Regions from separate parts of the Neorhizobium galegae bv. orientalis str. HAMBI 540 genome, predicted to be linked through region 1. Evidence: riboswitches for the same ligand, from Rfam matches in the RefSeq annotation. Region 1 holds a riboswitch; each other region holds the start of a gene.

Region 1 (2,195 bases):
CGCCGGCTATACCGGCACCGTCATCCTCGTCAGCCACGACCGCGACTTCCTCGATCGCACCGTGACCTCGACCATCGCCCCCGCCAATCCGGACGCACCGGACGGCCGCTGGATCGAATATGCCGGCGGCTACACGGACATGCTGGCGCAGCGCAAGGGCGCGCTGGAGGAAAGGCGCCGCACGGAGAAAGCCGACAGGGCAAAAACCGATACTGCGGCACCGGCTTCCGGCACCAACAAGGGCAAAGGCAAGCTTTCCTTCAAGCAGAAATTCGCGCTCGAGAACCTGCCGAAGGAAATGGCGAAAGCCGAGGCCGAGATCGCCGCCCGCGAGAAGAAGATGGCCGATCCCAACCTCTTCACCAAGGATCCCGCCGCCTTCAACAAGCTGGCTGCGGAGATGGAAAAGCTGCGCCAAAGCATCAGCAAAATGGAAGAAGAATGGCTGGAGCTCGAAATGCTGCGTGAGGAAATCGAGGGCTAGTTTGCGATTTATTAAGCTTAACAGATAGTTAGCTGAAAAAATATTTGTCGCGGACCGGAACATATGATGTCCCGAGACGTTCTGGGTATGAATAGTGGTCGAAATGTCCCGGGGACGCATCGGCCTGCCAGGAACCGATCAACCGAATAGGGACATCCAATGCTGACAAATGTTACGCGTCGTCGGCTGGCCGCTGAGGCGATGAATCAGAGAGTTATGATTGTCGAAGACGAGTTTCTGATCGCGCTCGATGTTGCCGAGACGATCGAAGCCATGGGCCTTAAAGTCGCCGGTTTTGCCAATGCCCGCAAACACGCCCTGGCGCTCGCCGCCTATGCCGATATCGCCCTGGTCGACGTCAATCTCTCGGACGGCCGGACCGGTCCGGAGATCGGCCGAGAGCTTGCCGAGCAATATGGCATCACCGTCGTCTTCATGACGGGTAATCCGGACGATGTGGAAGCCGGCGTCAAGGGCTCGCTCGGCGTTCTCACCAAACCGGTCATGCCTGACGTAGTCGAGAAGACGATCGACTACGCCGTTGCCAACCGACTCGGCGGCATGGCGATCGTTCCGCGTGAACTGAAAGTGTTTCCGCAGAACCACTGAGCCAATGTTGCTCCTACCGAGTGCGCCTCTTGCCAGCCATTCGCCTCACCGCTAAATCTGATCTCGCTCTAACGGGGTGCCGCGCGTTTTCGCGCGGCTGAGAGGCTTCTGGCCAACCCGCGGAACCTGATCCGGTTAACACCGGCGGAGGGATTAGACGGCTCTTTATCAGCGCCTATTCCCCTTGTTAGCAAAAAGAGGAGGCGCTGATGCGCAAGACCATTCTTTCGATATTTGCGGCCGCTGCCGCTTGTTCCCTTTCCGCGCCGGCCGAAGCGCAGCAAAAGACGCTGACCATCTACACTTATGAGAGCTTCATCTCCGATTGGGGTCCCGGTCCCAAGGTCAAGGAAGCCTTCGAAAAGACCTGCGCCTGCAGGCTGAATTTCGTCGGCGTCGCCGATGGCGTGGCGCTTCTCACCCGCCTGAAGCTGGAAGGCAAAGGCACCGACGCCGATATCGCGCTCGGCGTCGATACCAACCTGATCTCCGAGGCCAAGGCGACCGGTCTGTTCGAGCCGCATGGGCTCGACGTCTCGGCCGCCAAGGTCCCCGGCAATTACAGCGACGACACGTTCATCCCCTACGATTACGGCCATTTCGCCGTTGTCTATGATACCCAGGCGATAAAGAACCCGCCGAAGAGCCTGAAGGAACTGGTGGAAGGCGATCCGGCACAGAAGATCGCCATCGAGGATCCGCGCACCTCAACACCCGGCCTCGGCCTGTTGCTCTGGGTAAAATCGGTCTATGGCGACAAGGCACCGGAGGCCTGGGCCAAGCTCAGGAAACGCGTGCTGACTGTCACGCCAGGCTGGTCGGAGGCCTATGGCCTGTTCACCAAGGGCGAAGTGCCGATGGTGTTTTCCTACACGACCTCGCCCGCCTATCACGTGGTCGAGGAGAAGACGGACCGCTACCAGGCTGCCTCCTTCTCAGAAGGCCACTATATCCAGATCGAGGTCGCCGGCCTGCTGAAGGGGGCGAAGGAAAAGGATCTGGCGAAACAGTTCCTGAAATTCATGGTCTCACCGGCCTTCCAGGATGTCATCCCGACCACCAACTGGATGATGCCGGCCGCCAAGACTTCCCAGCCACTCCC
Region 2 (2,195 bases), 180 kb from region 1:
TCGGTGGTCAGCGGCCCGAGCGTATAGAACGGCGCCTCGCCGCAGACCGCGAGCTGCTTGTCCATGTTCGCCTTGATCTTATGCATCGGCACATGGCCGGGGCCCTCGATCATCACCTGGCAATCCTTCGCCCAGGCGATCTTCGTCAGCTCTCCGAGTGTTTCCAGTTCCGCAAACTGCGCCGCGTCGTTGGCATCGGCGATCGAACCCGGGCGCAGGCCATCGCCGAGCGAGAACGAGACGTCGTAGGCTTGGGCGATGTCGCAGATTTCCTCAAAATGTTCGTAGAGAAAACTCTCCCTGTGATGATGCAGGCACCACTTGGCCATGATCGAGCCGCCACGGGAGACGATGCCGGTGACGCGATTGACGGTGAGCGGAATATAGGCAAGCCGCACCCCCGCATGGATGGTGAAATAGTCGACGCCCTGCTCCGCCTGTTCGATCAGCGTGTCGCGATAAACCTCCCAGGTCAGATCCTCGGCAATGCCGCTCACCTTTTCGAGCGCCTGGTAGAGCGGCACCGTGCCGATCGGCACCGGTGAATTGCGGATGATCCAGTCGCGGATATTGTGGATGTTGCGGCCGGTCGACAGGTCCATGACCGTGTCGGCGCCCCAGCGGATCGCCCAGACCATCTTCTCGACCTCTTCGGCCATCGACGAAGTGACGGCAGAATTGCCGATATTGGCATTGATCTTCACCAGGAAATTCCGGCCGATGATCATCGGTTCGGATTCGGGGTGGTTGATGTTGGCGGGAATGATCGCCCGGCCTTCCGCGACTTCCCGGCGGACGAATTCCGGCGTCACGAAATCCGGAATATGGGCACCGAAACTTTCGCCGGCGCGGACGAGCGGTTCCCGGGCCGCCTGCCGGCCGAGGTTCTCGCGGATGGCGACGAATTCCATCTCCGGCGTGATGATGCCGGCCCGCGCATAGGCGAGCTGGGTGACGGCCCTGCCCGCCTTCGCCTTGAAAGGCTGGTTGCGGACCGGGAATTCCGGCGTCAGACGGCTCCCGGAGACGAAGCCGTTGTCCTCCGGCCTGACGATGCGGCCCTCATAGACTTCGACATCGCCACGGGCCGAAATCCAGTTTTCGCGCAGGCGCGGCAGGCCTGCATCGATGCTGATCGCGGCACCTTCGGTGGTATAGGGGCCGGAGGAATCGTAGACGGTAACGGGAGGTTCGCCGGAGGTCGGATGCAATGCGATCTGCCGCATCGGCACGCGGATGTCCGGATGGATCGTTCCCGCTTTCAGGACTTTCGTGGAGGCGGGAAGCGGGCCGGTGGTGACGACCGGGGTGAGCTTGGTGGTTGCGATATTCATGGTTCAAGGCTCCAAGGTTTGACGTTTGGAGACCCAGTTCCAGAGTTGGAATGATGGAAGAACACGTTGGAATCCGAAGGACGGTTTCCCGTCCTCGCTGCCGCAGCGCTCGCACCGTCCCTACGCCAGTATGAACTGGATCAGGTTCAACGGGTCACTGCGCCTCGGGCGGCCAAAGCCGGTCCGACCAGCAGTATCTCAGCCCCTTGGCGGGACTCCCCTGGTGAATGAGGCCATCAGAAACCTGCCGGTCGCGCATGTCAAGCCGGTCCCTGCCTGCGTCGATAGGTCGAGTTTTAACGAATCCCGCAGCTCCAAATTGATGACGTTTATTACCGGAATCTTATGCTATCTTGCGCGATAACGTCCCTAGCGATGAGCGCAGAATTCGAACGATCGGGAGATGTCGAGATGAACGAGACCATTCGCGGATTGCTGACACGGGTGGGCGGCCTTCCGGTCGCCGTGACGGAGCTGGAAGATGCTGCCGATCTCTATGCAGCCGGGCTTTCCTCCTTCGCATCGGTGCAGCTGATGTTGGGCCTGGAAGAGGCCTTTGACATCGAATTCCCGGATAGCCTTTTGAACCGCAAGTCCTTCGCCAGCATTGCGGCGATCGAGCACACGGTTTCTCACATCTTGAAAGCCTCCGAGGCCGCCTGAGATGAACCTTCCCGTCTTTGCCGCCGATATGAGCCTCAGCGCCCGCGCTCACCGCGTGGCGGCCGTGGCGGCTGAATTCGCCGAACGCGTCGACCATGACGGCCGCTTCCCCCGCGAGGCGGTCGATGCAATGAAGGCCGAACGCCTCATCGGCATCCAGATCCCGGTAGCATTCGGCGGCGAGGGCGCTTCCATCAC
Region 3 (2,195 bases), on a different replicon from region 1:
TTGCTTGTGGTCGGGCTTCGTATTGGTCGCAAACACCGGACCGATGCCGACATAATCGACGATCGATGGGTCCACCCGCCGCGCCAGGTCCTCGGTTTCGACCGAGAGGCCGAGGATCATGCCATGGCCGGCACGCTGCCGGGCCATCACTGCCGCCATGTCGCTCTGGCCGACATGCAGGCCCTCGGCGCCGATCGCGATTGCTGCCTCCACGTCGTCGTTGATGATCAGGGGCACGCCGGTGCCGGAAAGTACCGCCTTCAGCGCCCGGCCGGTTTCGATCAATTTTGCCGTATCCGCCTGCTTGTCGCGCAGCTGGATCATGGTGACGCCGCCGGCGACGGCCAGCCTTGTCGTCTCGATCATGCCGATCTCGCGGCAGAGATCGGGATCGAGGACGAGGTAGACGGAAAGGTCGAAGATCTTTTTCATGCTGCGACGATCCTTGCCTTTGCATCGAGCGTCTCGCCAGTCAGCGCCGCGAGACGGTCGAGGAAGATCGGCGAGAAGAAGCCGGGACCGGAGGCGGTGAAGGCCGCTTCCTCGCCCGCGACCGCGAACATCGCGAGTGCGGCGAGTGTCGCCTCGAAGGGGTCGTCCGTGGTCGCAGCAAAGGCGCCGACCAGGCAGGTGAGCGAGCAGCCGAGCGCGGTGACGCGCGGCATCAGGGCAGAGCCGCCGAGGATGCGGACCGAACGTCGGCCGTCGGTGACGAAATCCACCTCGCCGGTAACAGCCACCACGCAAGCCTTCTGCTGGGAAATGGTGATTGCCGAGTCTTCCGCTGCCGAGACGCTGTCGCCGCTGTCGACGCCATGGCCGCTCGACTGGCTGCCGGCCAGCGCGATGATTTCCGAGGCGTTGCCGCGGATGATAGTGGGCCGCAGTTCCATCAGCTCTGCAAGCGCCGCGCGACGATAGGCGGTGGCGTAATGGGCGACGGGGTCGAGCACCCATGGCCTGCCAGCTTCTGCGGCGGCCGAAGCTGCCGCCTTCATGCCGGCCAGGAAATCCGGCGACAGCGTGCCGATATTGATCGTCAGAGCCGCCGCGATGCGGGCGAACTCGCCGGCTTCTTCCTTGGTGTGCACCATGGCGGGCGAGGCGCCGGCCGCAAGCATCACGTTGGCGGCAATGTTCATCGCCACGAAATTGGTGATGTTCTGAACGAGTGGGTTTTTCGCGCGCATCGCGGTCAGCAACAGGCCGGGGGTTTGTCCAAGGAGCCCAAGGGGCATTGTCGTCTGCATGTCTGCCTCGTTCGGCGGGGCAGGCGCGGGGCGCAATGTTGAACGCCCGGACGACTCCCTCCGCCAGCATGATCTGGTTCAGGTTCTAAGGGTGCTTCTCAGCCCGGTTTTGCCGGACGCCCCTGTCTTCACCATGGCTTACAGCAAAGATAATGCGCTTCGCCAGTGATTTTTTCTGATTTTGGGCCTTGCAGCTCTAGTCGCTAGAGGTTGTAGAGACGGGGCTCGATCCAATGGGAAAGACACGATGAACGCGACGACACAGGCACGATACAAGGTTGGGGGCATGGATTGCGCCAGCTGCGCGACGAAGATCGACACCGCGGTGCGCCGCATGCCGGGCGTCGAGGACGTGTCCGTTTCGGTCGCGTCGGGCACGATGACTGTGAAGCATGACGGGACCGGCGATCTGGGTGCGATCGAGAAGAAGGTCGTAGGGCTTGGGTATTCGCTCAGGGCGCTGGGTCAGAAGGCCGGTGAGGATGCGCGGCGGCGCGGTGTCGAGGGGTTACCCCCCTCTGCCCTGCCGGGCATCTCCCCCTCAAGGGGGGAGATCGGCAAGACGCACGACCACCATCATCATCATGACCATGACGGCGGGCAAGATCATTCCCACCACGACCACAGAACAACAGAAATCGAAGACCTGCACGGCCATGATCACGGGCCGATGGACGGGCCGTGGTGGAAATCGGCCAAGGGCCGCCTGACCATCCTGGTCGGCATTGCGTTGGCGGTGGCTTACGGGATCGGCCATCTGGTGCCGGCCTATGACGCCTATATCTTCACCGCCGCGATGCTGATCGGCCTCGTGCCGATTGCCCGGCGCGCCATCATGGCAGCACTTGCCGGCACGCCGTTTTCGATCGAGATGCTGATGACGATTGCCGCCGTCGGCGCTGTTGTCATCAATGCGTCGGAAGAGGCCGCCGCCGTGGTCTTCCT
Region 4 (2,195 bases), 1.4 Mb from region 1:
AATCGCGGCGGGTGACGAAGATCAGCTCGTCATAGGCCGGAACCCCGTGCTCTTCAGGGAAAAACGCCCGCCCCGCATGGCCTTCGAGCTTCATCTGGGTCAGCTCGAAATTGCGGAACCCGCCGAGTGTCGCATCCACCTTGCCGCCGATCAGCGACGGTGAGAGAGAAAAATTGACGTTGATCAGCTCCACGTCGTCGTTGGAAAGCCCTTCGGAGGCCAGCATGCGCTTCAGCATCGCATCCTCGAAACCCGTGACGGAAAAGCCGACCTTTTTGCCTTTCAGATCCTTGAGGCTCTTGATCGGACCGTCCGCCAGCACCGTGACGGTGTTCAAGGGCGTCTCGACCAGCGTGCCGAACCGCACGAGCGGCAGGCCAGCCTCATGATCAAGATAGAGGTTTGGCTGGTAGTGGATACCGATATCCGCCTGGCCGGCCGAAACCAGCCGCGGCACCGCGGAGGCATCGGACGGCGGAATGAGCTCGACGTCGAGATTGGCATAGGCGAACAGTCCGCGCTGCTGGGCGATCACCATCGGAGCGTGATCCGGATTGACGAACCATTCGAGAAGCACGCTGAGCTTGTCGGCCGCCTGCGAGGGAACGGGCGCGGCGAGGCTTGCCAGCGCGATGAGGGACGCGGTGAGGATACGGATCATGATCGGACGGAACTCCTTGATGCGGATGAGGATTCAGGGTCGGCTTCGCTGGCCCAGGGGGCGAGACCGGATGTCAGCCAGTCGATGAGAAGCCGCAAAATGAGGGTGAGAATGGCGAGTATGACCATCGCCGCAAACACCGTGTCGGTCTGCATGCGGGCATTGGCCTGGACCATCACGAAGCCGAGCCCGCCGGACGCGCCCACCCATTCGCCAACGACCGCACCGAGCGGCGCTAGCGGTGCGGCGACCCGCAGGCCGGAAACGAGGCTCGGGATCGCCAGCGGCACGCGCATCGACACCAGCGTCTGCCAATGGCTGGCGCCCTCCAGCGAAACGGCGTCGAGGATTTCCTGATCGGTGCGGCGAAGGCCGTCGGCAAAGGCGGAGGCGACCGGAAAGAAGATGATGATCGTCGTCATCGCCACTTTCGAGGCGAGGCCGAAGCCCAGCCAGAGAACCAGGATCGGCGCCAGCACGAAGACGGGAAAGGCCTGCAGGATCAGCACCATCGGCCAAACGAGACGGCCGAGCCGCGGCAGCGCCGCAACGCCGAAGGCCGTGGCTATGCCAAGGCCAGCCCCGATCGCGAGGCCCAGCGCGATTTCGATCAGCGTGACGGCGCTGTTCTGCAGCAGGAAACCCGGCTGCCGCAGGAAGGCGGACGCGACGGCTACAGGCGACGGCAGAATATAGTGGGGTGGAGCAAACAGCCAGACGCCGGCTTGCCAGAGGGCGATGAGCAGGACGAGGCCGATACCCGCATGGAACGCGCGCATGCTGCTACGCGTCGAAACTGGAAACGGCGGCCGGATACCCTTTTACGGAAATGGCGAAAATGGATGTCATCGGTCGATCTCCAGATCAGTCAATCACGGAGACCCAGGTGAAGCGGAGAAGAGAAAGTGCCGTCGGTCGACGCCTATTTCCGTTCCTACGCCGGCATGACCCGGATCAGGTTCAAGGGTCCGGCTCACCGCCATCTCAGCATCGTCAAGATGCCCCCCTCGGAATTACGACGATAACTGTCGGTTTTCAGCAATCCTGTCAAGCCGGCCGGATTGGCGGCCATTTCCACTCAGCGCGCAGAGACGGTCGAGAGGAGCTGCCGGCCGAGCGAGATGCCAAGCCGGCCGTCTTCCTTCGCGCAAGAAGGCGAAATACGAAACCCGGACAACCAGGTTGTCCGCGTTTCAAAATTCGAGTTGGCCGAATGCTGCCGGCTCAGGCAGCCTGGCTGACGGCACCCAATGGGATCTCGACGTCGATCTCGAGGATCGTGACGTTCTCGTCGCGGTCCATCTTGACCTGCACCTTGTCGCTGTCGACCTGCACGTGCTTGGCGATCACCGCAAGGATTTCCTCGCGAAGCAAGGATACGAGGTCCGAGCCGTTCGACGAGCGTTCGTGGGCGAGAAGCACCTGCAGGCGTTCACGCGCCGTCGGTGCGGAGCGCTGTTTGCGGAAGAGATTGAATATCGTCATGCGGCCCTCCGTGCGAAGATCTTGCCGAATATCCCTCGCTTCTCCCCGG

Evidence for each region. Region 1 has a riboswitch for thiamine pyrophosphate ahead of thiB (thiamine ABC transporter substrate binding subunit). Riboswitches for the same ligand answer to the same signal wherever they lie in the genome.
Region 2: another riboswitch for thiamine pyrophosphate. It lies ahead of thiC (phosphomethylpyrimidine synthase ThiC); the one in region 1 lies ahead of thiB (thiamine ABC transporter substrate binding subunit).
Region 3: another riboswitch for thiamine pyrophosphate. It lies ahead of thiM (hydroxyethylthiazole kinase); the one in region 1 lies ahead of thiB (thiamine ABC transporter substrate binding subunit).
Region 4: another riboswitch for thiamine pyrophosphate. It lies ahead of RG540_RS11945 (ABC transporter permease); the one in region 1 lies ahead of thiB (thiamine ABC transporter substrate binding subunit).

What each region holds. Positions count from the first base shown of each region.
Region 1 is NZ_HG938353.1:3,846,770-3,848,964, forward strand. It holds gene RG540_RS18720 (ABC-F family ATP-binding cassette domain-containing protein) at 1-484, shown strand, start outside; gene RG540_RS18725 (response regulator) at 644-1,093, shown strand; TPP riboswitch at 1,156-1,263, shown strand; gene thiB (thiamine ABC transporter substrate binding subunit) at 1,303-2,195, shown strand, end outside.
Region 2 is NZ_HG938353.1:4,030,963-4,033,157, forward strand. It holds gene thiC (phosphomethylpyrimidine synthase ThiC) at 1-1,334, opposite strand, end outside; TPP riboswitch at 1,434-1,566, opposite strand; gene RG540_RS19475 (acyl carrier protein) at 1,746-1,997, shown strand; gene RG540_RS19480 (acyl-CoA dehydrogenase family protein) at 1,999-2,195, shown strand, end outside.
Region 3 is NZ_HG938354.1:144,165-146,359, forward strand. It holds gene thiE (thiamine phosphate synthase) at 1-432, opposite strand, end outside; gene thiM (hydroxyethylthiazole kinase) at 429-1,250, opposite strand; TPP riboswitch at 1,289-1,384, opposite strand; gene RG540_RS23245 (heavy metal translocating P-type ATPase) at 1,498-2,195, shown strand, end outside.
Region 4 is NZ_HG938353.1:2,412,224-2,414,418, forward strand. It holds gene RG540_RS11940 (ABC transporter substrate-binding protein) at 1-661, opposite strand, end outside; gene RG540_RS11945 (ABC transporter permease) at 658-1,440, opposite strand; TPP riboswitch at 1,576-1,679, opposite strand; gene minE (cell division topological specificity factor MinE) at 1,886-2,146, opposite strand; gene minD (septum site-determining protein MinD) at 2,143-2,195, opposite strand, start outside.